2 regions of the Metabacillus indicus genome follow, and region 2 is predicted to be linked to the other one. Evidence: riboswitches for the same ligand, from Rfam matches in the RefSeq annotation. Region 2 holds a riboswitch; the other holds the start of a gene.
The links. A riboswitch is a leader RNA that binds a small molecule or an ion and turns the genes downstream of it on or off. The one in region 2 is predicted to bind lysine.
Positions count from the first base shown of each region.

Region 1: another riboswitch for lysine. It lies ahead of ACK1LH_RS15485 (aspartate kinase); the one in region 2 lies ahead of ACK1LH_RS17995 (amino acid permease).

Region 1 is NZ_CP176757.1:3,009,160-3,012,575, forward strand. It holds gene ACK1LH_RS15480 (YslB family protein) at 1-169, shown strand, start outside; gene ACK1LH_RS15485 (aspartate kinase) at 220-1,461, opposite strand; lysine riboswitch at 1,592-1,773, opposite strand; gene uvrC (excinuclease ABC subunit UvrC) at 1,848-3,416, opposite strand, start outside.
Region 2 is NZ_CP176757.1:3,506,526-3,509,941, reverse strand. It holds gene kdpDN (KdpD-like non-kinase potassium sensor) at 1-42, shown strand, start outside; gene ACK1LH_RS18000 (CBS domain-containing protein) at 59-475, shown strand; gene ACK1LH_RS17995 (amino acid permease) at 507-1,922, opposite strand; lysine riboswitch at 2,039-2,216, opposite strand; gene ACK1LH_RS17990 (twin-arginine translocase TatA/TatE family subunit) at 2,439-2,615, shown strand; gene ACK1LH_RS17985 (M3 family oligoendopeptidase) at 2,748-3,416, shown strand, end outside.

The DNA.
Region 1 (3,416 bases), 500 kb from region 2:
AACGATGAAAGAACCTTCGTTCCAGCTTGAAGCAGGTTTCATCGCCCAGCAGGTGCAGCGCATGAACAAGCAGATCACCGAAACATATGAGCATGTTAAAAAACGTGCGGACAAAGTTCACTTTACTGTGAAATGGGACTACAAAGACATGGAGTTTGAAAACGAATAAAGGACGGGTACTCATGATACCCGCCCTTTTTTTTATTTTCATCAAAGCTCTCAGTTGGCGCCAAGGACACCTGCCGGCTGCTCTGAAAGTTCAAATGCGTCGTGCAGCGCTTCTACCGCTTTCACCATATCAGCATGGCCGACTACCGTTGAAACTTTTATTTCTGACGTGCTGACCATTTTCACCTCAATCTGTTCCTTCGCAAGAACATGGAACATTTCCGCGGCAACTCCCGGGTTTGAGACCATTCCGGATCCTACGATCGAGACTTTGGCCAGGCCGTTTTCAAATTCGATCCGTTCAAATCCGAGTTCCTCCTTATACGTTTCAAGAACGTGCACGGTCTCTTCGACCTCACCTGTTTTAACAGAGAATGAAAGAGAAGCAATCTGTGCGTTTGCTGTACTTTGAATAATAATATCCACATTGATTCCGTGGCTTGCGAGTGTTTTGAAAATGGTGGAAAGAGCCATCAATCCGTTTTGCAGCCCGCAAACCGTCACTTTTGACACCTGATCTTCAAATGCAATGCCTCTTACAATTAAATTCTGTTCCATATCTGTTTCCTCCTCAATAAGCGTGCCCCGTTCGGCTTCTGTGCTGGATCTGACTTCAAGCGGTACTCCGTAATTTTTGGCAAATTCAACTGCACGCGGATGCAGGACACCCGCTCCCAGGTTAGCGAGCTCAAGCATTTCATCATAGGAAATTCCCTCAAGCTTTCTTGCCCCTTTTACAAAGCGCGGATCGGTTGTGTAAACACCCGTCACATCTGTATAAATATCGCATTTGTCCGCTTTCAGCGCCGCTGCTAAGGCAACTGCTGTTGTATCGGATCCTCCGCGTCCAAGAGTCGTAATCTCGCTGCCGTCTGCAAAGCCCTGAAATCCGGCAACAACGACGATTTTCCCTTCAGAAAGCCGTTTTTCTATTTTCTCTGTATCAATTCCGGAAATTCTCGCATTTCCATGGACGTGCTCTGTGCTGATGCCGGCCTGCCAGCCTGTATAGGAAACAGCGTCATAGCCTTTCGCCTGCAAAGCCATTGTCAGTAGAGAGATGGTCACTTGCTCTCCTGTTGAAAGCAGCATGTCCATTTCGCGCTTGCTTGGTTTTTGTGTGATTTCAGCTGCAAGTGATACTAAATGATCCGTTGTTTTCCCCATTGCCGATACAACGACAACAACACTGTTGCCCTTTTGGCTTTCTTCAGCTGCACGGTTGGCAGCATTCATGATTTTCTCCGAAGAACCAACTGATGTGCCCCCAAATTTTTGTACAATTAAACCCATATCGCCTCTCGCCTTTCAAGTCTTATTTGATCGTCAGCAAGTAAAAGGGAGAATCCCGGAAAACGCAAAAAAAGCAATGAGATTCTCTATCTCATTGCTTGCATAAACGAATAATGGAACTTCATTCATACAATGAGATAGCGCTCCAAGAAAAACATCTTCTTGACAATCCTGCGTCTCTTAAACGCAAAACCAGCAAAGAGAAGAAATGGGTCTTTCTTTGCTTCGGCGGCGCTCCCCTTTCACGCGTCTTCAAAGGAATCCATTTTCCTCTGACGCGCTACTCTTGAAGTCCGCACCTCTACCGTCATTTAACGAACTAAACGATCTGATTTATGAAATTAGTTAAAATTTTAGCAAACCTTACTGCTTAAAGCAAGAACATTTTATGCTTCTTCTTTTTCCTGCAGTTTTTCATAGATTAATTCTGCGGTATTTGAAGGCATGCCTGCAGCGATAATGTCCTCAATACTTGCCTCTTTCATTTTTTTCACAGACCCGAAATGTTTCAGCAGGACCTTCCTGCGCTTTTCGCCAACGCCGGGTATGTCATCCAGAATCGATTGAAAAGCGGTCTTTCCGCGCGTCTGCCTGTGGAAAGTAATCGCAAACCGGTGAACCTCATCCTGAATGCGCTGGAGGAGATAGAACTCCTGGCTGTTTCGTTCAAGCTCCACAATTTCAGGCGGACTGCCGACCATGAGGTTGGATGTTCTATGTTTGTCGTCCTTTACAAGGCCTGCTACAGGTATGGTCAAGCCAAGCTCATTTTCAAGCACATCCTGAGCTGCTGCAAGGTGGCCTTTTCCCCCGTCAATAATAATCAAGTCAGGAAGCGGAAGTTCTTCTTTCAGGACGCGCGTATATCGTCTGCGGACAACTTCCCGCATCGACTCATAATCATCAGGGCCTTTAACGGTTTTAATTTTATACTTTCTGTATTCCTTTTTAGCAGGCTTCCCGTCAATGAAAACGATCATGGCCGATACCGGATCTGTACCCTGAATGTTTGAATTATCAAAGGCTTCAATTCTTGCAGGCGTATAAATACCCATTTTTTCACCCAGCTGGTCGATCGCTTTTATCGTTCGTTCTTCATCGCGCTCAATCAGCGAGAATTTTTCTTTAAGGGCAATTTTCGCATTTTCATGTGCAAGCAGAACGAGATCCTTTTTCTTTCCCCGCTGAGGCTGCGTCGCAGTGACTCCGAGAAGCTCAGCAGCCATCTCCCGGTCAACGCTGTCCGGAAGCAGTATTTCTTTAGGAAGAATGTGATTGCTCTTTGAGTAAAACTGGCCGAGGAAGGTTAAAAACTCTTCTTCCGGTTCCTGATAAAGCGGGAACATGGCAATATCCCGTTCAATCAGCTTGCCCTGTCTTACAAAAAACACCTGAACGCACATCCACCCCTTGTCGTACGAATAACCGAACACATCACGGTCGACAAAGTCATTCATCGTCATCTTTTGCTTTTCCATCGTGGCGTCAATATGGGCAATCTGGTCGCGGAATTCCTTCGCACGTTCAAAGTCAAGGTTCTCAGATGCAGCCAGCATTTTCTTTGAAAGTTCCTCTTTAATCTGCTTAAATCCGCCTTTAAGAAAGCGCGTCATTTCGTCCACCATCTGCCTGTTCTGTTCCTGGGTCACATTGTAGACGCAGGGTGCAAGGCATTGTCCCATGTGGTAGTAAAGGCATACACGATCAGGGAGTGTAGAACATTTTCTAAGAGGATAGAGGCGGTCAAGCAGCTTTTTCGTTTCCCTTGCTGCCTGCACATTCGGATAGGGCCCAAAGTATTTTCCTTTATCCTTCTTTACATTCCGGGTAACAATCAGCCGCGGATGTCTTTCACCGGTGATTTTGATAAACGGATAAATTTTGTCATCCTTCAGCATGATATTGTATTTTGGATCATGCTTTTTTATCAGATTCAGCTCTAAGATTAGCGCTTC
Region 2 (3,416 bases):
GAAAACATTGATATTCACATTGTGTCAGATGGAAAAATATAGAGAGGACTTTTAAGAAATGAATATTGCTTTTTTCCTGATTCCAAAAAAGGAAGTTGTCTATTTGCCTATCCAGTCGACGATGCGTCAGGCGCTTGAAAAGATGGAATACCACCGCTATTCAGCGGTCCCTCTGCTTGATCAAGAAGGGAAATATGTCACGACGCTGACAGAGGGAGATCTGCTCTGGAAGCTGAAAAATACCCCAAACCTGAATTTTCATAACACAGAAAACATCCGGCTGACGGAAATCCCTTTTCACCGCAAAAACGAGCCCATTTCCATTCAGGCTGAGATGGAACATATTATTACAAGGGCCATGGAACAGAATTTTGTGCCAGTGACTGATGACAAAGGAATCTTCATTGGAATCATAAGAAGGAGGGAAATCATTGAGTATTGTGCAAGCCAGATGTTTGCTCCGGCAGCAAATTAAAAAGGCTGCATAATGGATGCAGCCCTTTTGGTTAAGCAGAGGCAGATTCTTCTTTTTTCATGTACTTTACAAGGAAAGGATAGATCACAAAGCCTGCAAGGAAAAGGCCTACGCCCAGAGCAAATGTTTTAAGGTCCGCTGTTCCGGTGACGATCACCCAGACAGAGTACAAGCAGGCAATGAACGCGATGATCCCGTCTTTTACACGTGAACCCTTTACCAGATCATACGTTTCTCCTTTAGCGATCAGCTTCAGGAAGAAGATGGAGGAGACAAGGTACGGGAAAAGATAAGCAAGTGTAGCTGACGTTGTCAGGAACGTATATGCTTCGCTGATGGTCCCTGAAATCGTTGAAAAAATAAAGATCTGCGACATTAAATTCGTTATCAGCAGGGCATTTTTAGGACTGCCTTTTTTATTGGTCTTTGCAAAGAATGCCGGGAAGATGCCTGACTTCGCAGCCTGATACGGCACTTCAGAAGAAAGCAGAATCCAGCCGATGGTGGAACCGAACAGGGACACAACGGCGAGCAGAGCCATTGCATTCGCTCCTGCATCTCCTAAAATAACGGAGAGCACATCGACGAACGGTTTGTCGGAGGTCTGCAGCTGGTCATGCGGAAGAACAGCCATGGTTATAAGTGTGATAATCAAATAGATGAAAACGGCAATGATTAAGCCGGTAATAGTTGCTTTTTTCACATCTCTCTGTGAGGATGCGCGTCCTGATAATATCACGGCAGATTCTACTCCGACAAACGCCCATAAAGTTGAGATCGCGGCGAATTGAATTTGACTTGTCAGTCCGAGGGTACTGCCGCTGTCTGTTTCAACCGGGAAATAAAATTCGCCGAACGCGGCAGTTTCAAGTGCAAATAATCCGGCAATGATAAACAGCATAAATCCAATGACTTTAGAAGCGGTAGCAGCAAAATTAAGCTTCCCTGCACCTGTCATGTTTGTGACAAGAATGGAATGAGTGCCCCAAAGCAGAATGGTACAGACAGCAAACGTTACTGCTCTCCCAAGCTGAACGTCCTGTGAGCCTATTGTAAAAAGAACAGATTTGTCCGACATAATCGGGAAAAAGGAAGATAAGTAGCCGGCAAAGCTGGTGATAATGGCAACATTGCTGATCCAGTTCGCGACCCAGTAGCCCCAGACCATACTGAAGCCTGCGACATTTCCTTTCTTAGGAGAATCAAAAAGGGCTTTCGCATAGCTTTGAGGACCTGCCGTCAAATCGGGTCTGCGGATAGAAAGATTGCCGAAAACAAGAGCAATCATCAGAACGCCGAATCCAGTGACAAGCCAGGCGCTCGTTACACCGAGAGGACTTGCCGTTTGTGCAAGTGTGCTCGGAAGCATGAAAATACCCGAACCGACCATATTTCCTACAACAAAGGCTGTTAACAGCCAGAAACCCCATTTTTTCTGTTTCAAAATGTGAAACCTCCTATGGAACACATACCTTATGATCAGTCTGTGTCATTCTTAATAAAAACAAACAAAAAGACGCACGGAAAAGTCCGTGCGCCACAGTACGCAAAAACTCACGATCATCTCCAGATAGCACTCCGCAGAAAAATCTGCGGCAGTCCGGCACCTGTTTAATGCCGTCCCAGCGTATAACAGTGTGGCTGTTATACACTTCGGCGCGAAGGCCTTTCGTCATGCGTTCATCAGCCCCACCGGCCTCATGCATGCTACTCTTCCAATCGCGCAACCTCTACCTCACTGAGATGTCGTGAGGATTTTTTAATGTTATTTTAATAGAATTAATTTAGCAGGGAGAAATAAGTTTGTCAACGAGATATACCATATAGCAATAATTGCATGATATCTTGAAATAATTGTCACCAAAACTTCACTTTGCATTGTACACAGGAATCTACTATAATTTACAAAGATAGCGTTTTCTTTCTATTTTTATGAAAATATGACATGGAAGAAGGTTACATGATGAACTTGGGATTCGGCGAAATCATGTTGATTGTGTTTGTGGCACTCCTGCTTTTCGGACCGAAAAAACTTCCGGAGCTGGGCAAAGCTGCAGGCAAAACACTGAGAGAATTCAAAAATGCAACAAAAGGTTTAATGGATGACGATGAGGTAAAATCAGATAAATCGGTGAAGTAACTAAAAACAGCCTGCAGGCTGTTTTTTTTGTATTTGAAAAGAGTAAGAATTATACAAAAATTCAAGCCGATGTTATATAATAGACCTGTCAGTTTATTTAGTGCAGCGAAATACTTAATGGGGGGTAAACTTATGAAAGCCGCTACATATGCAGAAACATGGAATTTGGATGTATTTTTTGAAGGAGGCAGCAAGTCTGAAAGTTTTAAGCGTCACTTAGAAGAGCTTGAAAAGGACGTTCCATTATTTCAGGCAGAGGCAGATCAGCTGGTTGTGCCAAGCTCAAAAGAGGATCACGTTTACCTTAATGAAATCCTTGACTCATTCCAGGGGATTGCTAAAAGAATTAGACAGGCGGGTGCTTTTGTTGGCTGCCTGCAGGCTCAGGATACAGAGGACAAACACGCTGCTGTTCTGAGAGGGAAAGTAACGCAGCTCAGCTCCCACTTTCAGAATGCACTCGCAAGCCTTGATCAAAAGCTTGTAAAAGTGGAGGATGGAGTCTGGGAAGAGCTTATTTTGACGGAAAGTCTTGCTGACCTTAGCTATGTGCTTACTGAACGCAGAAACAAAGCGAAGAATAAACTGCCGATGGAGCAGGAAACGCTGATTAATGCTCTTTCTGTTGATGGATATCATGCGTGGGGACAATTTTATGACACGCTCGTCTCAACAGTGAAAATTCCATTTAGAGAAGATGGAGAAATAAAAGAACTTTCAGTTGGCCAGGCAGCCAATAAATTCTCAAGCGGGGATCGTGAAGTCCGCAAGGCTGTATTTGAAGAGTGGGAAAAAGCATGG